2 regions of the Paenibacillus sp. JSM ZJ436 genome follow, and region 1 is predicted to be linked to the other one. Evidence: riboswitches for the same ligand, from Rfam matches in the RefSeq annotation. Region 1 holds a riboswitch; the other holds the start of a gene.
What was found. Region 1 has a riboswitch for cobalamin ahead of ACH6EH_RS04570 (ABC transporter substrate-binding protein). Riboswitches for the same ligand answer to the same signal wherever they lie in the genome.

Region 1 (11,358 bases):
AGCAAGGAAGAGTCGAGCAGAAGGGAACGCCGTGGGACATTTATAAGGAGCCTCGAACACCGTTTGTCGCTTCCTTTATCGGGGAATCCACCATGGTGGAGGAGGCGTCGCTGCTGAAAGGCTTTGATGGATTCAACCATTTGGGTCCTACACGCGCATTAATCCGTCCGGAATATATCGAGCTGGGGGAACATACTGACTTTCCGATCCTTTCAGCTACTGAACAGGGCATAGTGCGGCATCTTCACTTCCGGGGCAGTGAATGGCTGGTGGAGGTAGAGGTTAAAGGACAGAAGCTTGTCACCTACCGCTCTTTGGAGAAGGAAACGCTGCGGCCGGGCCAGGAGATTAGAGTTTTGATTCATCGCGCATACCTCTTTAATGAGGAAAACAGCTGGATTGAAGAGAACCGGCTGAAGGTTGATCCGATGCCGATTATGATTTAGCAAGCAGCCGAGTGAGGAGGTATATCGTTTGAAAAAGCACACAAAGCGGAGCGGGACGGGGATGCTGGCGATATGGCTGGGATTGACGCTGCTGACCGGCTGCTTCAGTCCGGCAGACGGGGACGAGGCTGATCTGACTGCCGCTGCAGCACCGGGGGAGCGGACACTCGTAATAGGCGCGTACAGTGTTGTAAAGGATGCAATGGGCGAGCTTCTCCCGGCATTTCAGGAGCATTGGCTGCAGCAAACGGGAGAAAGAATTGTTTTTCAGGAATCCTATGAAGCTTCCGGGACTCAGGCGCGCTCGATTGCCGGCGGATTTGAGGCAGATGTCACACTGCTGGCGCTGGAGGGGGATATGGATAAGCTGGTGAGATCAGGTCATGTCAGCCCGGACTGGAAGAAGCAGCCTGCAGGGGGGATGATCACCCGCTCGATCGTCGTGCTGGGCACGCGGGAAGGCAATCCCAAGGGAATTCAGGATTTTGAGGATCTGACCCTGGACGATGTCCGGGTGCTGTACCCCAATCCGAAGACCTCAGGGGGGGCGCAGTGGGACATTAATGCGATTTACGGAGCTGGGCTGCGGAAGGCTGAGGCTGAAGGGCATCCGGATCCGGAGGCTGCAGCCAAGCAATTCCTGAAGCAGGTGCATCATAATATCGAGTCCCTGGACAAAAGCGGACGCGCCTCTATGGCGGCCTTCGAATACGGGGTTGGGGACGTCATCGTCACCTACGAGAACGAGCTGTTGGCCCGGGTTGCCAAGGGTGTCCCTTACGACATTGTTGTACCAGAGGACACGATCCTGATTGAGAATCCGGCTGCCGTCGTCCAAAAGTATGCGCAGGAGCGGGGCACAACAGATCTGGCAGAGGCGTTCGTCAGCTATCTTCACGCTCCGGCCGCGCAGGAGACGTTCGTCAAGCACGGCTTCCGCCCCGTTAATCCGAAGACCTGGGATCAGACACAGCAGCAATTTGCGAAGCCGACAGGACTGTTTCGCATTGAGGACTTAGGCGGGTGGGATCATGTCCGGGAGAAGCTGTATTCCAAGCGTGGCATCTGGTATCAGGTGTTAGCAGGAATCTAGAATCTTCAAACAGAAGGTTGCGGATACATATCCGTTCTGTTATTCTTGAGGGGAAAATGATGACTAACGACAGGCTTCAGCCGTTCGGTGTATGTGCCGGGCGGCTTTTTTCTATGAAGTAATTTCAACGGTGATGACAAACAAGAGGTGAAGGTGTTGGATACATTAACGTTTCTGGGGACAGGTGACGCCATGGGGGTCCCGCGTGTCTATTGCAGCTGTACGGTCTGTATGGAAGCCAGGGCAGAAGGCAGAAATCGCCGGTTCCGGTCCTCGGCCATGGTAAGCAGCGGAGAGCAGTTCTTCCTGATCGACTGCGGCCCCGACTGGCGTGTGATGATGGAGCGGTTGGACATCCGTCAGGTCCAGGACGTGCTGGTGACGCATGCCCATTTCGATCATATTGCCGGACTGCCGGAGTGGGCGGATGCCTGCCGGTGGCTGGGACACAAGGGAAGACTGCATGCTCCCCGGGAGGTTCTGGACGTTATTCAAAGTCAGTATCCCTGGCTGTCCAACCACCTGAGCATGATTCAGACAGACGACGGCTGCACTCTGGCGGGCTGGAGCATCCAGGGCTGGAGGGTAAATCACGGGAAGAATGGCTATTCCTATGCATATCGGTTGGAAAAAGACGGCTATGCATGGGTATATAACTCGGACTCCATCCATCTGAAGAAGCAGGAGAAGAAGCCTCTCCACGGGCTGGATCTGCTGGTGCTCGGGACAAGCTTTGTCCAGGAAAGGGCAGAGCGAAGCACCCGCTCGGTCTATGATATGGAGGAGGCTGCCGTGCTGCTGGAAGAGGTGTCTCCCAAGCAAGCGATTTATACCCATATGTCCCATGACGTAGATGTCACCTGTCTGCCGGCGCTTCCGGCCGGTGTGCTGCTGGCACATACCGGCATGGAGGTCGCATTAGGCAAGGCTGAGGGGTAAACCATCATGCAGTAAATGTATGCAGCGCCATAGTATTGTGCCAAGCGTGATGCCCAAAGGCTTCTCCCCGCAGCACAGCTCCAAAAGCCCCGTTCGGCAATGGCTGCCGCGGGGCTTCTTGGCTGTGGTCTATCTGTGAGTCAGGATCAGTCTTGATTCAGGACAAACTGCTCGATGACCTGCTTGACGCCATCCTCATTGTTGCTGGCTGTTACATAGTCTGCGATATCCTTCAAAGGCTGAATAGCATTGCCCATAGCAACCCCTAGTCCAGCGCATTCCAGCATTTCATGGTCATTCCAGGAATCGCCGATGGCAATGGTCTCCTCCAGCTTGCAGCCGAAGTGGTCTGCCAGGAACGTTAACGCATGGCCCTTGGTGCCCTCTTTATGCATGAACTCCAGGAAGTGAGGCTTTGATTTCGTAATATGCATCTGGTCGCCGACCAGCTCCTGAAAGATCGGGATCAGCTCATCCAAATAGTCTGGCTCGTCAATAATGAGCATTTTGGGTGTCGGCTGATTAATCATCTTGGCAAAGTCAGGCTCTACGTAATAAGGAGTCTTGTTCAAGGCGCAGTAGTCAATAAGCTTCTGATTCTCCTCCCGGGCATAGAGCTTGTCATCAATATAAGTCTGCAGATGCAGATCATGCTCCAGGCAATAGTCAAACAGCTTGCGAGCCGCGTCCATCGGAACGAATCGCTCATACAGGACCTTTTCATCCAGCAGGTTCTTAATCAGCGCACCCTGGTATGTAATGATCGGAACGTTTAGCCCGGTTTGGCGGGCAATCTTTTGTGCGGAGGCATAAGCCCGTCCGGTGGCCAGGGTCACGACAACATCCTTGGCTACAGCCTGCTCCAAAGCCTGCTGAACTCCGGGGGTAACCTCCTTCTCATCATTAATCAGTGTATCGTCAATATCAATAGCTATTAATTTGTACTGCGTCATTATGATTGCTCCTCTCTTGATCTGGCAATGTGTACTCCTATCCACGTAGTATTCTCTAAGCACACAATTTGATCAAATTGTATCCCATTCTCTTACGCAGGACAAGGGTAGACAAATAGGCGCGCCGATTGCTATACTAATAAAATCGAACGTATATTCTCATATATGCTGTACGAAAGACTGCACGGTAAGGAAAGGAATTTATAGCTATGATGGGAAGAGCCCACTTGGTCATCAGCACCGGAGTCACCCTCTCTGTAATGGGGCTGGCCGGTATTCCCGTCACGCTCCCCGCGGCGGCGGTAGCCGTGGTGAGCTCACTGCTGCCGGATATTGATGAACCGAATTCGATCCTGGTCCGCACGGCCATCCCTACAGGGCTGCTGCGTGTGCTGCAGCTGGTGCTGATTGCCGGAGCGGCGTTTATTTATTTTTACGGAGCTGCCTTCTCTCCCTGGAATTTGGCGCTGGGAGGCCTGATTGCGGTCGTATCCTTTTTACCGGGCCGAACGCTTCGCCATATTGTCATGTTTATGATCGGATTGGGGCTGGTGCAATTTGGTCAGTTCTTCAACCCGTGGAACCTGATTGCCGGCTGTGTGCTGATGATCAGCTCACTAGTCTCGCACCGGGGACTGACACATAGCCTGTACGCTGTTGCAGGCTGGGGAGCATTGCTGTATTTTGCAGCTCAGAATGCGGAGCATGGAACCAGCCTCTGGGTCGCCGGCGCCTTGTCCTATGCCCTGCATCTGGCCGCAGATACCCTGACGAATCGGGGGATTCGCCCCCTGCCGCCGCTGAAGCTAAGGCTGAAGCTGAAGCTGATGAGTACAGGAACGAAATGGGGCAATATGGTGGAGAATATATGCATGATTCTGACCTTTGTCCTGTTATGGTATGTATTCATCGCTTAATCTGCCCTTCAGCATGCTGCAATCCGTGCCCACATGGGTACTAAAGACATAATAGGCTGCCTCACGGAATGTTGGTTCCGGGGCAGCCTATTGTAGTCTGTTGCAGGATCTATCTGTTATTCCTCCAGAAAAATCAGCCCAATCAGGTCTTCCTGAGCGAGGTTCCCGAAGTAGTGCTTGACGTTAAAGGGAGAGAGGGCTTCTCTGATTTGATTCTCTTCATACCGTTTGCCCCGGAGTGCATCCTCGATGTCTGCAACATCCCCGACACCAAAGAAATCGCCGTAAATCTTGATCTCCGCAATATGTCCGTCTTTAATATTCATCCGAATGTCAATGATGCCTACGGGAAACTTGCGGGCATGCTTCACATTAGACTCTGGCGACTGTCCGTAATTCCAGTCCCAGCTCTGATACCGTTCCCTGGAGATCTGATGGATCATGTCCCAGTCCTTCTCCTGCAGCACATATTGCGGAACCTGGTCCGGTTCCATGCCGAAGATCGAGCGCAGCAGCTCTGCCCGGAATTGCTCAATGGTCATATCCGTTCCAAGCAGTTCTTTAATGTTGGCTACACGGCTGCGGACCGACTTGGTGCTCTTGGATTTGAACTTTTCCGGATTAGCATTCAGGGAGGCCTGCACGTCATCTAGGTTCAAGTCATACATCAAGGTGCCGTGGCTGAACATACGGCCGCGCGTGGAGAACTGGGCGTTGCCAGAAATTTTCTTCTCCCCGACCTGCAGATCGTTACGGCCGCTAAGCTCGGCAGGAACGCCCATTTTTTGCAGAAAATCAATGACCGGCTGTGTGAACTTCAAAAAGTTGTGGAAAGATTGTCTGTCATCCCTCGTAATAAAGCTGAAGTTCAGATTGCCCAGGTCATGGTAGACTGCTCCGCCGCCGGACAGACGCCGTACGACCTGAATCCGGTGATCGCGGATGTATTCCTGGTTAATCTCTTCAATCGTATTCTGATGCTTGCCGATAATGATAGATGGCTGGTTGATGTAAAACAGAAGATAGCTGTCGTCCATAGGAAGATGCTTCAGCGCATATTCCTCAATCGCCAGATTGATGGCGGGATCATGGATTCCTTGATTATCAATAAACAGCATAGGTTACGCCTCCGCTTATTCAGTCTTGTCCAGGTTCTATTGTAAACGAAGACCCGCTTCAAGGGCAAAGCCGTACGAGAGAGGGATCCAGAACGCCGGTGCCTTTCCTGTCAAAAGCTTCATACAGATCGCCATCAGAATTAACACACACCTCATCTTCGTCCTGTTAACTGGTAGAAACGAAAGGATGACAGGAGGCGACGTATTTGCTGGACAGAAAAATAGGAGCGCGCACACTTGGACTTCTCAGTGTATTGGGCCTCCTCCTGTTTCAGGGTATTTTGTGGGCAGCGGAAGCGGAGCCCCAGCTTCCGCGGGAGCTTACCGCAAGCTCTGTTACAGCCGTGCCGGTATATATTACGGAGGTATATCCTGATGACCGCTCTCACCATGGTGTGTTTGAAGGCGCGGGCGGGGCTGATTTATTTGAATTCGTGGAGATTGTGAACATGTCGGAAGAAGCGGTTGATTTCAATGAGCGATATGCTCTTTATTATGTGTTCGGGGCATACTCAACAGAGCTGTCTGTTAGAAGCGGCGAAGACATCGACGCCAAGGTGATCCTTCCGGCGCAAAGTACAGCCGTGCTGTGGGTGAAGCGTTCTAGCTCCGGCATTACGGGAGCAGCTTCAAGGCTGACGAAATCGGATTTCAGGGCTTATCATCAGCTGGAGGCACAGGTGCCTGTATTTCAGCTGGAGGGGCAGGATGGCCTTCATCATGCAGATCGCGGGCTGGTCCTGACTGCCCGGGGAGACAGCACGGTGGTTAGTGAGGTGTTTTATGGGGCAGGGGATGTGCAGAGAGGAGGAAGCATCCATGTCAAGCCCCCGCATAAGGGGAACCGCATGCTGCTTCTGGAACAGCGTTCTGCGCCCTCTCCGGGAGCGCTGCTGCCAGAGCAGCAACTCTTTCCAGGCAGTGCTCCCGAGTAGATAATGGTTGTAAGGCTTGTCCAGATGTCCTATAATTCACAACAGAGAACAAGCTTGTATATCAAACTAGATAATCCATACACATACATGCGAGGTCCCGGGCTTAACCTTTAAAGCGTTAGCCTCGGGTGAAAAGGGAAGCCGGTGCAATTCCGGCACGGTCCCGCCACTGTGAAGCAGGAGACTCCCCCACGATGCCACTGGCTGTACGACTAGGCTCGGGAAGGCGGGGGAGAAGCACCACCTGCAAGTCAGGAGACCTGCCTTGCGTGATGATCTGACGGTCCTTCGAGGAGAGGATTACGTTTGGAGCTGCCGTGCATGCAGCGGAACAGATCCTGCCTGTGAAGTACAGCAGGAGGTGTTTCGCCCGGCTTTATGCTGCGGTGTACCGATCCAATAACGTAACCCCTGATTCTTCAACGAGGAGTCAGGGGTTTTTTTTGCGGTCCAAATCCGGACGCCAGATGAATGATGTTAAAGTGGAGCAAGCTGTATTTCTCGAGATTATACCAATAAGGGGAGAGAAACCAATGAACAAGATGTTAAAGTTCGGATCCACGCTCTTGATGACGATGATGCTGGCCATGATGCTGGCGGCGTGCACAAGCCCGGCCGAAGAGAACGAGACACAGCCGGCGCAGCAAGAGCAGTCACAGGGAAGTGAAGCCAATAACGATGAGGCCCAGAAGGAAGAGGGCAAAGACAGCGAAGCCGACAAGACCGTCTATCCGTTAACGGTGAAGGATGCGACCGGGACCGAAATGACATTCGAAGCGGCACCGGCGAAGGTAGTTTCCTTGTCTCCGTCTGAAACCGAGAAGCTGTTTGCGCTCGGCCTTGATGAGCAGATTGTTGGTGTGTCCGAGGTGGACGATTACCCGGAGGCGGCGAAGTCCAAGCCCAAGATGGGCGGATATGAGATGGATGTAGAGGCGATTGTGGCATCTGGAGCAGATGTAGTGTTCACGGCTGCCATGAATGAGGATAATATCAACAAGCTTCGTGATCTGGATGTCAAGCTGTTCGTTAATGATCCCAAGACCATCGCTGAAGTGATGGACAATATCGCGCTGGTGGGAGAGATTACAGACCGTAAGGCCGAAGCCAAGGAAATTACCGATCAGATGCAGCAAGAGCTGGACATGGTGAAAAACGCGGTAAAAGACGTGAAGGAAGAAGAAAAGAAGACCGTGTATGTTGAATTTTCACCGGGCTGGACAGTAGGCAGCGGAACCTACCTGGATGAAATGCTGAAGCTGAGCAATGCCATCAATGCGGCGGGCGAGGCAGAAGGCTGGTTTGAGGTAAGTGAAGAGAACATTATTGCTGCGAATCCTGATGTCATTCTGTATTCCGCAAATGTCATGGATGAGAACAACCAGTCTTTAGATCAGCTCATTCAATCTCGCAGCGGCTGGGATCAAATCCAGGCTATTCAGGACGGACAGCTGTTCAAGCTGGACGACAATCTGATTAGCCGCCCGGGACCTCGTGTTACGCAGGGCCTGATTGAAGTAGCGAAGGCGATCTATCCGGATTTGATGACTCCGTGAATTCCAAGCTGGCAGGCTATATGATAGCGGGACTGCTGCTTCTGGTGCTGACCCTTGTGGTCAGCCTGGGTATCGGCTCCGTTCATCTGCCTGCCGGGCAGATCGGAGCCATGCTTCTTCAGCGGGTTCCCGGTCTGGCAGAGCGGTTTCCGACAGCCTGGGAGTCCTCGGCGGAACAAATTATTATGAAGGTGCGTCTACCTCGTATACTGCTCGGCATGCTGGTGGGTGCATCCCTGGCAACGGCAGGGGCTGCCTTTCAAGGAGTGCTGCGTAATCCGCTCGCGGACCCGTTTACACTGGGCGTGGCCTCCGGCTCGTCACTGGGCGCAGCGCTGCTTATTTTTTACGGCATGCAGTATTCCTTTGCGGGGGCATGGACACTGCCGCTCGTTGCATTTGCTACCGGTGCTGTAACACTGTGGATCGTGCTGGCATTATCGAGGGAACAGGGCAAGCTTCCAACGCACGGACTGATCCTGGCTGGCGTCATTATGCAGTCCTTTCTGGGAGCGGTGGTGTCTTTCTTGACGATTATGTCTCGTGATACGATGAATGATATTTTATTCTGGACGCTGGGCAGCCTCAGCCTGCGGGGCTGGACGTATATTTTGGTGCTGCTGCCTTATTTCACAGCGGGCCTGATTTATTTATGGAGCCGGTCGAGAGCCTTGAACCTGCTGGCACTAGGAGAGCGCCAGGCTGCATATACGGGGTTGAATGTGGATCGGTTAAAGGGAAGCGTGCTCGTGGTGGCTACCCTGCTGACAGCTGCTGCTGTGTCCGTATCTGGCGTGATCGGCTTCGTCGGGCTTGTCATTCCGCATATGATCCGCCTGCTGACGGGGTCGGATTACCGAATCATTATTCCGCTTTCTGCCTTGGGCGGGGCAGTATTCATGGTCTGGAGCGACACGGCGGCCCGAACGCTGCTGGCTCCGTCTGAGATACCGATTGGTGTCGTGACGGCCTTCATCGGTGCTCCGTTCTTTGCCTACCTGCTGTATCGCAGCCGGAGGCAGCGCAGGGAGGGAAAGCAATGATTACTCTTGAGGGTGCCGGCAGACGGTACGGCGAGGTTATGGCGCTGCAGCCTCTGGACTGGCAGGTCCAGGCAGGAGAGTGGTGGGGGGTGATCGGGCCGAACGGAAGCGGAAAATCTACCCTGCTGCAGCTTCTTTCCGGTGTAGAGGCGCCTTCCTGCGGCACGGTTACTGTAGCCGGCCGCAATATTCGCAAGCACAGCCGCAAGGAACTGGCTCGCTTCATTGCCGTCCTGCAGCAGGAAGGGCTGCCCGCGACAAGCTTTACAGTACGGGAAGTGCTGGAGATGGGCAGATACCCGTTCCAGGGCTGGCTGGGCCGTGAACCTCACGACCCTGCTCCGTTACTGGACTCCATTATGGAGAAGCTGGATCTGCTGGTATTGCAGAACCGTCCGGTGGATGAGCTGAGCGGCGGTCAGCGGCAGCGGACAGCACTCGGCAAGGTGATGGCGCAGCAGCCGACTTTGCTGCTGCTGGATGAGCCCACAACCTATCTCGATATCCGTTATCAGCTGCAGTTCATGGAGATGGTATCACAATGGCGCCAGGAGAGCGGCATTACGATCATCAGCGTGCTGCATGATCTGAATCTGGCGGCTCAATTCTGCGACAAGCTGCTGCTGCTCCAGGATGGACGGGCGGCAGGCGCAGGGCCGCCGCAGGACATGCTGACAGAGGAACGGCTCAGAGAAATTTTTGGTGTAGACACTTCAATTGTCAGCCATCCCTCTAACGGGTCACCCCAGGTGCTGCTGACGGCTTCTCCAAGGGAGGCGCAGAAGAGGGAATAAATTGTGTTGCTGATGCACAGTCGTGCCTAAACCGAATGCTTAGTTCTCCTGTACGTTTACACCATGTAAAAAAGACGGCGAATGCCGTCTTTTTTTTTCATCTCCCGAGTGATGATTTCACCTCATAATGCAGCTCCACAAATTGATTAAAGCTTCTGGAGCCCTTGAAGAGCAGCTCCTGCGGCGGTCCGCCTCCTTTAAAGAGCGGTATTCCTTCTCCCAGCAGCACCGGTGCAATCGTAATGAACAATTCATCCACCAGCCGCTCGGACAGCAGAGCTTGAAGCAGCTCGCCTCCGCCGACGACCCAGATTTTTTGGCCGTCTTCCTTTTTCAGCTTCTGAATCAGCTCTCCCGGGCTGCCGTTCACAAAGGTCACATCCTCATGGCTTGCTGTCTCTGACCGGGTAAATACGTAGCAGGCCTTTCCTTTGTAGGGAAATGCTTCTCCCTGGTTCACAATCCAGTCAAACGTCCGTTTACCCATAAGGATTGTATCCACAGTGTCATAGAACTCGCTGTACCCATTGTCTCCTTCCCCCTCTACCTTAAAGAGCCAATCCAGGGAATCATCCTTTCCTGCAATGTACCCGTCCAAGGTGGGCGCGATAAATACGGAGACCTTACGATCCTCCTTCATCCTGTTCCCTCCATCCTTCACTTCATTTGATTAGACTCCCCGCCATCCGGTTATGTATACAAAAATCTGGTATTCAGCTGGAGGATGGTAGGATGAGTATAACCTTAATTATGGCATGCGTCATAGCCTGTGCCCATATCTTTTCAGGACATTTGAGCTTTCTTCGTGTCATCCCCCGGAGCTGGGTGCTTTCGGCCGCTGGCGGCGTGTCGGTTGCATATGTGTTCGTCCACATTCTCCCGGAACTGCAGCAGCATCAGAACGTGATCCAAGACCATACGCCTCAGAGTCTTGCGTTTCTGGAGCATCATGTGTATCTCGTGGCGATGCTTGGCCTGATGTTCTTCTATGTGATGGAGAGGCTGGTCAAGGCCAGTGCAGAATCAGCTTCTGGCAGTCAACGGGGCGAGGGGACACCGGGAGTCGGCGTCTTCTGGTTTCATATGAGTATCTTTTTCGTATACAACGTGCTGATTGGCTATTTGCTGCTTCAACGCACCTCACACTCCTTCTACAGCCTGCTTCTGTTTACCATTGCCATGACACTTCACTTTATGGTCAACGATCATTCGCTGCGGGCAGCGCATAAGCACCGCTATGATCTGGCGGGACGCTGGTTTCTGACTGCAGGGGTGCTGACAGGATGGCTGGCAGGGACGGTCATTCAGGTGGAGACGGCTGTCGTCTCGATCATTTTTGCATTTCTGGCTGGAGGCATTCTATTAAATGTCCTTAAGGAGGAACTGCCCAAGGAGCAGCAAAGCCGGGTGCTTCCATTTGTGTTCGGGGCCATTTTTTACAGCGTGCTGCTACTGATTTTGGCTACAGCCGAATAGAGGATTTTTTTATATTCGATTCGTATATATAGGGTAATGTTTACATAAGAATGGGATCGAAAATCCATATTAAGGCTGAAATACATAA
Region 2 (11,358 bases), on a different contig from region 1:
GCAGCCTGGTTTAAAACCCGATATTTTGCATCAAATGGATGATTCCATTGCTGAATGTTGTATTGGCACCTACGCTGTTGATGAGCGTATTGTTGGTAAAGTAAATGTTCTTGATGTTTCCGTCGCCCCATACGCCAAGGCCCCGATGGGCGGCATTCCGGAACATATTGTTACTGAAGGTAACGTTGTCGATGCTGCCTTGGGAAGCATATACCAACGCATTGGGATGCTTCTGCGGTGCACTGATTCCTGTATGGTCCACCACGTTATTATTAATATTGATATAATTTACGTTAGCCGTATTGTAGCTGCCCTCCACGGCAATATAGATGCCTGCCATATCCGTATCCTTGACACTATTGCCTTGAATATCTACATGGAATCCACCTACAACCGCAATTCCACGCGCCTTCGAGCCATATCCTGTATCATTGTCCTTGATGGTCACATGATGAACCGCTGCTCCATCCTGCAGATAGCTGACGACAGCGATCGTATCATCTCCTACACCTTTCACGGTATTCCCCGAAACTGTAATATAGCTGCTACCATCGGTGACATGAATGCCATCCGCATTTGTTGCTTCTACTCTGTTGTTCGAGATGACACCCTGCTTCGCCTGCCCCTGCACAAGAATGCCGGCAGTGCTTGCTTTGTATACATAAACATTGTCAATTAGAAATTGAGATGCACCGCGAACTGTAATGCTGTTCTTCTCATTGGCACCATTACCGCGAGGAACGACGGTGCTGTACGTATGCTTGAGATCTCTTAGCTGAACCCCGACGCCTTTCATATCAATGGACCCGTTCTCGGGATTCGTTGATATCAACGTAGTCACCTGAGGCCCTGCGCCCTTCAAGCTAACACCATCCAGTGTGAGAATCCGGCTTAACTGAAAGCTTCCGGCCGGAACATACACGCTTTTGCCCTCTTTCTTCGCTTGATCCAATGCAGCTACAAAAGCTGCATAATCATCTTTGTTGTCATTGGCAACTGCGCCAAATCCCTCAACATTCAGATGATTAACAGGTGGGGTCTCAGCCGCAGCTCCGCTTGAATCAGATATGCCTGCTGCTGGCGACTGTGCCGGAGTAAAGTCAACGCGGGGATTCCATAAGGTATGGTCATTGTTGATCGAATTCACCCTGTTGATAATAAAATGAATCTTCGCCCCCTGCTTCACCGGAACCTCCGATACTCCGCTAGGGGTTACCTCCGCCTTAGACGTCACATGAGCACTCCATAGCTTTACCGAGTCCTTCTGTATGATGGCTCGGATACCATCTCCCAGCGAATCCCCCTTGGCCACCGTGCCGCTGATCGAAATCTTGCCGTCTGCCGGCGCTACCCATGTTCGAACAGAATCAAAATCCTTGCCAGGATGCCCCGCATTGGACGATACCCATGGATAAGAGCCGCTATGATCCCAGCGACGAGTCGCTGAATTATAGCCCAGGTCTGAGAACACGGTGCCGGACAGCTTCTGATATCTCCATAGATCTTGGCCCGCTGTACTGCTGTAACCGGCTGATGCGCTGTAGCTCTGAGTCCCGGACTGCGCTTGGGCTTTCCCCAATGCTCCGGTAAGGGTAGCCGTCATGGTGAGCGTTACGACGAGAGCACTGGATACTAAATATTTTATTTTCAAAATGTCGCCTCCGATGTAGGGTTAAGATAAACATTACGACAGGACGAGACAGTTACGATATTGTCATAATTAGATTAATAAAATGACACTTTTGAAGTAGTTTAGCACCGCCTTTACTATAAAATTCACGTTACAAGTGTTCATATTATAATATTTTCCACCTTACGTCTACACTTTGATGAAAAATATGTAATTCTTATATCGGATTTTGTCGAATAAAAGATTAGTCTTTTCTAAAAAAAAAACAAAAATCCATCTTCCGATGAAAGATCTTTATCCTACATCCTATTGGAAGACTGGATTCTTGGTCTTCTTCGACTATCCTCGTGCCAGGATTAACGTACATATGCCTTCGATCTGAAGTGTATCCGAACTGCAACTAACGATATGCTCTTCTCCAAACAGCACCTCCCAGTCTCCCCCCTCCGGCTCTGGCAGTTGAAAAGACACTTGCTGCTGACCCGCATAGTGAAGCACAAGCAGTTCTTGTTCGTTGGTCCCCCTATCCGGAGGGAGAATACGATAGGCGACACTTTGATAAGGAGCCTCCAGGAAGAGAAGTCTCTTCCGGATTTCAGACGCTGTTCTCAGCCTAAACCCTGCATGCTCCTTCCGAAGCGCAATGAGCCGGTTTAGCTGCTTAATGTCCGCTTGATAAGCCGCGGCCCGTCCCCAGTCCATCCGGTTGACTTGATCACTGGACTTGTAGCTGTTCTCGACCCCGTGCTTCGTGCGGTAAAATTCCTGTCCGGCATGAAGGAAGGGGATGCCCTGACTGGTCAGAATCATGGATGAGGCAAGCCGGTGCATCGCCCGCTGAACATCCTCGCTTTCCTGCGATGCTGACAATTGAATTTTATCCCACAAGGTATGGTTATCATGGCATTCTGCGTAGTTTACATTCTGCTCAGGCTCCTGGGCGAACGATGTGATACTCGCATCATAATGTATCCCTCCAACAATTCCGCTCTTAACATGATCCTGAAATGAAGCAGAGCCGTTAATAAAGCCCTGTTTCTCATGAATAAAAATATCTCCCTTAACGGAATCCCGGAAGTCATCATTAAACTGTCCGATCCTAGGAAGTCTGTCCGCGTGCTGCTGATTTGCACGGCGCTTTTCTGGCAACTCGGTGTCCATCACCCAGCCCTCACCGATCGTGAGAATCGAAGGGTCGATCCTGTCCAGCGCCTGGCGGATTTCATTCATGGTGTCAATATCCATCAGTCCCATGAGATCAAAGCGGAACCCGTCAATGTGATACTCCTTCACCCAATGCAGAATCGACTGCACAATGAATTTACGCATCATCGGGCGCTCTGTAGCACAGTCATTGCCACAGCCCGACCCGTTGGATAACGAGCCATCAGGCTTATACCTTAGGTAGTAGCCTGGTACGAGCTTCGTGAAGTTCACAAGATACCCATCATACACATGGTTATACACGACATCCATAACGACGCGCAGGCCGGCATCGTGTAGACCCTGAACCATTTGCTTCATCTCTGTGATCCTCACTGCTGGGTTGTATGGGTCCGTCGCGTAGGAGCCTTCCGGAGCGTTATAGTTCTTTGGATCATAGCCCCAATTGTATTGAGGCTCATTCAACCGTGTCTCATCCACACTCTCCGTCGCAAAATCATACACCGGAAGCAGTTCCACATGCGTGACCCCCAGCGCCCGAATATAATCAAGTCCCGTGGAGATACCTTCCGGCCCCTTTGTCCCCTGCTCAATCAACCCCAGGAACTTCCCTTTATGCGTTATCCCGCTCTGAGCATCAATGCTGAAATCGCGGACATGAACCTCATAGATTATACTGTCTAAGGGATGTTCCAGCGGCGGCTTTTCTGAGTTCCAGCCTGCGGGGTTTGTCGAGGATAAATCCAGAATCGCCGCCCGGTCACCGTTTACGCCGAGCGCTTTGGCGTATGGATCAGCCGCTTCGTTCCATTGATCTCCAATATGGACGAGATACGTATAATATTTCCCGTTTAAATCCTTGGGAACCTCTGCTGTCCAGGTACCTTGTTCCTTGCGAATCATTGTATGCCGAACAGTTGTCTGTGCATCCCAGTCATCATAGATTAGCAGCACGGCTTCACTGGCCGTGGGTGCCCACAGACGGAAGTGACTTACTTCCGAGGTATAACGGCATCCCAAGTCATCTCCGTCATAATTGTAGGCTTCGTCAAATGCTTGGGAAAAGACGGAAATCCCTCCCGTAACGGAGAGATCGCCGTAATGGATGTACTCATGGTACTCTTTTTGAACGGACATAGTTGTTGCTCACTCCTGCTTCTTCGTCTTCTTCAGTAATCGCTTCAAATGCTGAATATGCTCCTGATTTATAGGTTCATTTCCATATCTCGCCTTCTCGTACAGAGCAGTCAGCTCCTCCGGGGCATTCACTTTGGCAGACTCAAAGTTTCGTAGATCCTCCAGGGTCTCCCGAGGCGTCATATAGCGCTTGAACCGGTAACCCCTAGACATACTTTTCAGCAAAAATTGCTGGTACAGCTGCCGCACTGCCATTCTGTGGTCCTTCGCCCATGCGCCGGCCGCCTTCCTCCGCTCTGGCCTGGAACGCCGGCGGTGCCTTGTCACCTTGCGCTCTGGCTTAATTACCTCCACCGTATCCTCAAACCCTTCAGCAAGACCGTGCTCTCGGGAACGCTGCTGCAACTGCTGCAGCCATCTTGACAGCCGGGACAGCCAGCCATTCATATTCCGCATCAGCTTATACAGGATATAAAGTGCCCCGATCCCGGCTATGGCCAATACAGCGTTCATAAAAAAACGCTCTGCCCAACGCATCCAGGCCGGAGTCTGTGAAGCTTCCTCTTCGCCGGGCAGCATTGGCGGAGGTCCTTCAGGCAGAGGACGCGGTTCTGCTGGAGGGACCTGCTCCGGCTGCTTCAGCCAAGAAGCTAGCCAGGATAAGAGGCTGTGCCATGCCCCTTCCGCGAGGCTTCTAAGCTGAGGCAGCAGCACAACGGCTGCAATGATCACCAGAAGCAGCCAGACCCAGATCTGGTTGTGCAGCAGCACTTTTTTCTCCAAGACCGGTTGCTCCTGATCTGATAGTGTATTTTCCTCCACATAGCTTCGGTTAGACCACAGCAATGTAATCGTTAATGCCACTGCGCCCATCCAGGTCAGCAGGGCTTGATATTGTTGAAATGGCGGGGAGAACTGGATCCAGAGGCTTTTCAATCCGTACAAGATCAAGCCACTCAAAAAATAGCTGCCTGGAAACATCACGGACCATTTCTCAGACCCCATGCGTCCTCCCCGATAAAACGAAATATATATGAAAGGAGCTGCGGCCATCGACACCCCCGTAATTCCGAAGGTCAGACTGGAGACGCTGAGCGTCCAGAGCAAGGCGCCTGCAGCCCTCTTCCAGCGGTGATTCTGCTTGATCCCTTGATGAATACCCCAGCCCGCGCCATATCCAATAACCAGCAAGAGAGCAAACAGAAACGTAAAGGAGATCTGTTGCTTCCCAAGCATACCCGGTATACAGAGCAGCGGAAAGAACAACAGACATTCCACTGCTCCTTGAGTCAGTACGCGAAGCAGAGCTCGTCCGGCACGAATTCTCATCGCTGCACCTCCTGCTTCGTGATGCTGTGATTGTCCAGTGTAAGAAGCTGTATGGTATATCCATCCTGACGGTATTGATCCATTAGACGTTCCAGCTTTTCATTCTTATACGAGGTCAGCAGCACAATATCATGCCCGCATCCGGACTGTGGCAGCTCCATTTCCAGATAATCATGGAATGATCCGGCACGGCGAAAGTCCAGGGCAGCAAGCACTGCCAGAATATCCTCGCACTGTGCAGGACCGCCGCCAGCGGGAATCAAGGTCGTTAGCTTGGAGTCACGGTCCGTCGTTCCATTACTGCCAAAGCCCACAACCATACCCTGTGACAGCAGATGGACGGCAATGCCTGCAGCCAGAGAAACCCCGTATTCCAGCGCTTCGGTATGGGTAGCTCGGCTCCACATATGCTCATGGTCCTCCACATTGAGATAGATCATGATCCTGCTGTCAGCCGTAGCTTCTTTACGGTACACTTGAAGCTCTCCGCTGCGGGCACTGGCTTTCCAGTGAATATCCTTGACGTCATCGCCTTCCCGGTATTCCCGAATACCGGAGGTTTGAAACGGGTCCGGAAGCAGCCATCGCTTGACCAGCATGTCTCCCATCCACGTCTTCACCGGCAACTCCATCTGCGAAATATCCAGTGGTATGGGGTAGACATACAGCACGCCGTTCATCTGATGACTTCTGACCACCTTGGCCATACCGATCAAATCTCCAGCCGTCATGGATACGGTGCCCAGTACATAGACTCCGCGCTGCCGGGCTATCACCTGATGTCGTCTAATGATTCGAGTCCAGGGCATCAGGCTGAAAAAGCTTTTGTGATTCTGATGATACTCCCCTTCACTGACATCCAGATTGGGCTGTCCCTTGAAATACAATCCGCTCCTGAATTGTGATTCTACTCGCAGCCAGGGAACAGGCAGCGCTTTCTTGTTTTCGATTCTTTCGATCAGCTCCACAGCATCCCCTGCATAGCAGGTGGTCACCTGAAAAACACGGGAATACTGAAGCCGGGATAACGCAAATCTGCGAAATAAATAAGCCTGCAGCAGCAGAAGCAAAGCGGCAATGAACAGAACCCAGTAAGCTCCCATAGCTCTGCTCCTATAGGGCTTCCGGATCTTCTGTAGGCACCGGGACCTCCTGCAGAATGCGGGAAATCACTTCTGATGCCGAGGAGCTGGATCGGCTCAGATATGTCCCTTTTAGTACGAGACGATGTGCCCATACCGGAATAGCGAGTGCCTTCACATCATCCGGAATAACGTAGCCCCGGCCTCCTAGAATCGCCTGCACCTGAGCTGCTTTTAGCAGGGCTTGACAGCCCCGTGGGCTAATGCCGATCACAACCGCCTCATCCCCTCTCGTTCGTTCGGCCAGCTGCGTGATATACTCCAGCATCGGATCGCTGACATGCACACCCTGTGCCGTTTCCCTGGCATCGATCAGCTGCTTCACCGTAACGACGGCTTGCAGCTCCTGAAGCGGCTTCCCTTCTATAAAGCGCCTTAGGATCTGGATGCTCTCGTCCGTCTCAGGATATCCCATCGAAAGCTGAAACAGAAAACGATCCAGCTGCGCCTCAGGCAATGGGAAGGTGCCTTGCTGCTCCAGTGGATTCTGGGTGGCAATGACCATAAAGGGCTCCTCCAGCGTATGTGTAATACCATCAATCGTAATCTGCCGCTCCTCCATGCATTCCAGCAGGCTTGATTGTGTTCTGGGTGATGCACGGTTGATTTCATCACCCAGTAAAATATTCGTAAATAACGGTCCCGGACGGAACACAAACTCCGAGGACTTGGGATTAAAGTACGAAATGCCGCTTACGTCCGAGGGCAGCAGATCCGGTGTAAACTGGACTCTTTTAAACTCACATTCCACCGATTTTGCCAAAGCTTTAGCCAGCATTGTTTTGCCGGTGCCCGGCACATCCTGCAGCAGAACGTGACCGGACGTAACCAGAGCGATGAACAGCTTATCAATCAGGTCATCCTTGCCCACGATGACGCTGGAAACGTTTGAGCGGATGGATTCCGCCAGTGATTGTATATCCATATGATGAATGATGATGCACCCCTTCTGGTGAAGTCGTTCTCCCCTCATTCGCCATGGGGTTACTGCAATCCTTTTTCTCACGAAAAAAAGCTCCTCTGTGAAGAGGAGCCGCAGGACAAGCCTGATGATGTGCAGCAAGGGCTATGTCGATGGAGGCGGAGCTTCCTGAAGCAAGGATTGCTCCAGCTGAGCTCTGCTTTCGACACGAATATCAATGTAGCAGGACTGTGCAGGATTCACTTTGAAAAAAGGCTGCAGGGCCTTCAGCCAATCACCCAGCTCCTGAGAGCGATGGAGGCCGTCAGCATAATTCTGAATAGATCCCAAACGAAGCATAATCATATATTCATGCTCGTTCTCCACACATTTGTACAGCTCATGACCCATGTAGCCACGCATCCCGGCAATATGCTCAAACATGGAGCGAACCGCGCTTTCAAAATCATTGTGATTTTCCGGGCTGACGTGCAGCACCAGCTTTTGCAGCAGCATTGACGTTCCCCCCTTATCTGCCATGGACCTTTTATCTAGTCTCGGTTCGTCAGCAGGTCCAGCAACTTGTACGGTTCTATATATATGCTGGTATAATGGGGAAATATACAGCTTGCAAAGGATGATACACATATGGCCTTCGGCATTACGAGACAAGAATTAAGAGCTTGGCAGCAGCAGACCGCAGCCGGAGTCATATCCTTCCTGACCCATTACTGGTATGATCCCAGGTTTCCGCAGTTCACTACGGTGACAAAGGTCGGCTGCAGTGACCTGAACCGGCTTGCAGAGTGGTGCCTCGCACATGACCTGGATCCGGCGTATATCCACCGAAGAATGCCCTATCCGCATTTTGATCTGATCGGACCCAGGCAGAGAGAGATTCTTCGGCAGGCCGGACAAGAGGATCAGCTGCACCGCTTTAAGCTGGACTAGCTCAGGACGGCTGCGCTTTTTTTACGGTAGATTTGTGCGGCCTTCACCATATTTTCCAACGACGCCACGGTCTCCGCAAGTCCTCTCGTCTTCAGTCCGCAGTCCGGATTAATCCAGAACAGCTTATGGTCCAGAACAGACAACGCCCGGTCCATCATGGATACCATTTCTTCCACGGATGGCACCCGCGGGCTGTGAATATCATACATGCCAAGTCCGATCCCGAGATCATACGTATGCTCTTCAAAATGAGAGATCAGCTCGCCATGGGAACGTGAGGTTTCAATCGAGATGACATCCGCATCCAGAGCCCGGATGGAATCAATAATATCGTGAAATTCGCAGTAGCACATATGAGTATGAATTTGGGTCGTATCACTCACGGTGGAGGTGGACAGCTTGAAGGCCAGAACAGCCTCCTCCAGATAGTGCTGGTGACGGCTCTTTTTCAAAGGAAGACCTTCTCGGAGCGCCGGCTCATCAACCTGAATCATTTCAATCCCTGCCTGCTCCAAGGCTTCAACCTCTTGACGCAGTGCAAATGCAATCTGGAATGCCGTCTCCTCACGGGGAATATCGTTGCGCACAAAGGACCAGTTCAGAATGGTCAGCGGACCGGTAAGCATGCCTTTGACGGGCTTCGTGGTCAGAGATTGAGCATACACGGTTTCTTCCGTCGTCATCGGCTTCAGAAATTCCACATCGCCATAGATGACCGGAGGCTTCACGCAGCGCGAGCCATAGGATTGCACCCAGCCGCCGGAGGTAAAGGCGAACCCGCCCAGCTTCTCTCCGAAAAACTCAACCATATCTGTACGCTCAAATTCGCCGTGCACCAGCACATCGAGCCCGATGTCCTCCTGGATCTTGATCCACTTGGCAATCTCCTCCTGAATGAACGTCTGGTACCGCTCTTGAGACCATTCTCCCTTTCTCCAGCTTTGACGCGCTTTACGAACCTCCGTTGTTTGCGGGAAGCTGCCAATGGTCGTCGTCGGAAGCAAGGGGAGCTGCCATTTCTCCTGCTGCTTGTCAAAACGAATCTCAAACGGCGAAGTACGGCTGGACGGCTCCTCATGCCGGTTCGCGACAAGCTGCTGCACATGGGTCTTCTGGCGATGCAGTGATTGATTCAAGGTCTTCACGGCCGCTTCAGCGATATCAATCTCTTGCTGCAGGGCTTCTCTTCCTTGCTGCAACGCCTGCTTTAGAATCCTAATTTCGTCCAGCTTCTCCTCTGCGAACGCAAGGGCGTCCAGAAGAACAGGCTCCAGCTTGCTTTCCCCTTTAGTGCTCACTGGCACGTGGAGCAGGCTGCTCGACGGCTGAATCAAGACACGGTCCAGAGCCACCTGCTTGGCAATGGTCTCCAGAAGTTTCAGCTCGCTATTAAGATCCGCTCTCCAGATACCCCGTCCGTCAATGATCCCCGCTCCCAGCACCTTGTCTTGCGGAAAGCCATGCTGCTCCAGCGCGCGGATATTGTCTGCTTTGCCATGAACAAAATCCAGGCCGATGCCGTCAACCGGAAGCTGAGTCACCGCAGGATAATACTCCACCGCATCAAAATACGTTTGCAGCATCAGCTTCAGCTGTGGAGCAGCCGAGCGCAGCTCGCTATAAATTCGGTTCAAGCTGGCCAGATCCTCTTCCGGCAGCGTCGTCACCAGGGACGGCTCATCCAGCTGAACCCATTGCACGCCGGCAGCCTGCAGCTCTGCGAGCACTTGAGCATACAGTGGAAGAATCCCATCCAGAACCTGCTGACGCTGCTCCGGCTGATACCCCTTGGACAGCTGGACAAAAGTATAAGGCCCGACAAGCACCGGTCTGCCTTCAATGCCAAGCTCCTGCTTCGCTTCCAGATACGCCTCCAGCGGACGGTTGTGAACCAGCACGGGCTGCTTCTCTCCGAGCTCCGGCACAATATAGTGATAATTGGTATTAAACCACTTCGTCATTTCACAGGCTGTGGCATTATCGCTGCCCCGAGCCATCGCGAAGTAATGCTTCAGGGACGGCTTCTCGCCCAGGCTGTCAAAGCGCTGTGGAATGAGTCCGAACATAAACGACAAATCCAGCACATGATCGTACATGGAGAAATCATTAACCGGAATCCAGTCAATCCCTTTCTCCTGCTGCAGTTTCAGATGCTTCAGGCGAATAGACTTCATCGTTTGCAGAAACTCCTGCTCCTCCAGCTTTCCGGCCCAGAATGCCTCCAATGCTTTCTTCCACTCTCGGTTCTCTCCGATTCTTGGATACCCCAAGCTTGCACTTTGTACGTTTGTCATAGTTTCCCCTCCCCAAATTTCAACCCAATGTAACTGCTTTGTGTAAAAAGAAAACAAGAAAAGGGCATCCTCACCTAAAGACATAGGTAAAGATGCCCGCCTGAAATGAAAGCTGCGTGCTTCTTACACCTCCCTATCTCCCGTAGGTATTGCAGTGTTTTCGAAACAGGCAGGTCTCCTGGCTCTCGGGATCATCGCAATCTGGCCGTCTTCCCAATCGACAAGGATGCCGATCAGTGACTTTAATAGCCAGGCTGCTTCTCCGTTACAGTGGCGGGACCGCGCCGGATTTACACCGGTCTTCCCTTTTAAGCGAAAGCGTACTCTCTTTCGCACCTGTTTCTCTCATATAAAGTTGTAGAGTTCAATTATAGCGGGCTACAATTTAGAACATCATAATACACATCCAAGAAAATGGCAATCTATTTTTTACTTTTCCGATGTTATTTATCGGATTTAATAGTTTTAAAGGCTTCTTTCTTGAAAACGTACCTTTTACGAGGATGCTTTGAGCTTCTTCAGCGCTTTGTGAATCCATATGGCAGAAATAACCCCGTCTCCCATTGCAGCTGTAGCCAGCTCGGAATGTACGGCAAGATCCCCGGCAGCCCATACATGCTCAGCTGTCGTCATTTTGGTGCGGGGGTCTGTGATGACATGGCGGTTATGCGCCAGCTCTGCCCCGAGCTGCTTCGCAAGTCCGGAATGCACCTGATTGCCGCCAAAAGAGACAAAGCCGCGCTCGGCCTCTATCATTTCTCCAGATTGGAGCTGAACCCCCTTCAGCCTCCCCTGCTCCTGCAGGATCTG

Region 2: it holds a riboswitch for cobalamin, as region 1 does, so the genes downstream of both, metE (5-methyltetrahydropteroyltriglutamate--homocysteine S-methyltransferase) here and ACH6EH_RS04570 (ABC transporter substrate-binding protein) in region 1, are expected to answer to the same signal.

What each region holds. Positions count from the first base shown of each region.
Region 1 is NZ_JBISEO010000003.1:68,384-79,741, forward strand. Features, by position in the region: gene ACH6EH_RS04535 (sulfate/molybdate ABC transporter ATP-binding protein) at 1-446, shown strand, start outside; gene ACH6EH_RS04540 (sulfate ABC transporter substrate-binding protein) at 508-1,539, shown strand; gene ACH6EH_RS04545 (MBL fold metallo-hydrolase) at 1,696-2,478, shown strand; gene ACH6EH_RS04550 (Cof-type HAD-IIB family hydrolase) at 2,625-3,431, opposite strand; gene ACH6EH_RS04555 (metal-dependent hydrolase) at 3,641-4,348, shown strand; gene lplA (lipoate--protein ligase) at 4,465-5,466, opposite strand; gene ACH6EH_RS04565 (lamin tail domain-containing protein) at 5,673-6,401, shown strand; cobalamin riboswitch at 6,477-6,683, shown strand; gene ACH6EH_RS04570 (ABC transporter substrate-binding protein) at 6,935-7,957, shown strand; gene ACH6EH_RS04575 (FecCD family ABC transporter permease) at 7,954-9,000, shown strand; gene ACH6EH_RS04580 (ABC transporter ATP-binding protein) at 8,997-9,794, shown strand; gene ACH6EH_RS04585 (dihydrofolate reductase family protein) at 9,892-10,434, opposite strand; gene ACH6EH_RS04590 (hypothetical protein) at 10,527-11,270, shown strand.
Region 2 is NZ_JBISEO010000011.1:79,181-90,538, forward strand. Features, by position in the region: gene ACH6EH_RS14555 (right-handed parallel beta-helix repeat-containing protein) at 11-1,651, opposite strand; gene pulA (type I pullulanase) at 1,970-3,931, opposite strand; gene ACH6EH_RS14565 (DUF4129 domain-containing protein) at 3,941-5,260, opposite strand; gene ACH6EH_RS14570 (DUF58 domain-containing protein) at 5,257-6,363, opposite strand; gene ACH6EH_RS14575 (AAA family ATPase) at 6,374-7,327, opposite strand; gene ACH6EH_RS14580 (antibiotic biosynthesis monooxygenase family protein) at 7,469-7,819, opposite strand; gene ACH6EH_RS14585 (hypothetical protein) at 7,952-8,254, shown strand; gene metE (5-methyltetrahydropteroyltriglutamate--homocysteine S-methyltransferase) at 8,251-10,548, opposite strand; cobalamin riboswitch at 10,700-10,903, opposite strand; gene ACH6EH_RS14595 (NAD(P)/FAD-dependent oxidoreductase) at 11,044-11,358, opposite strand, start outside.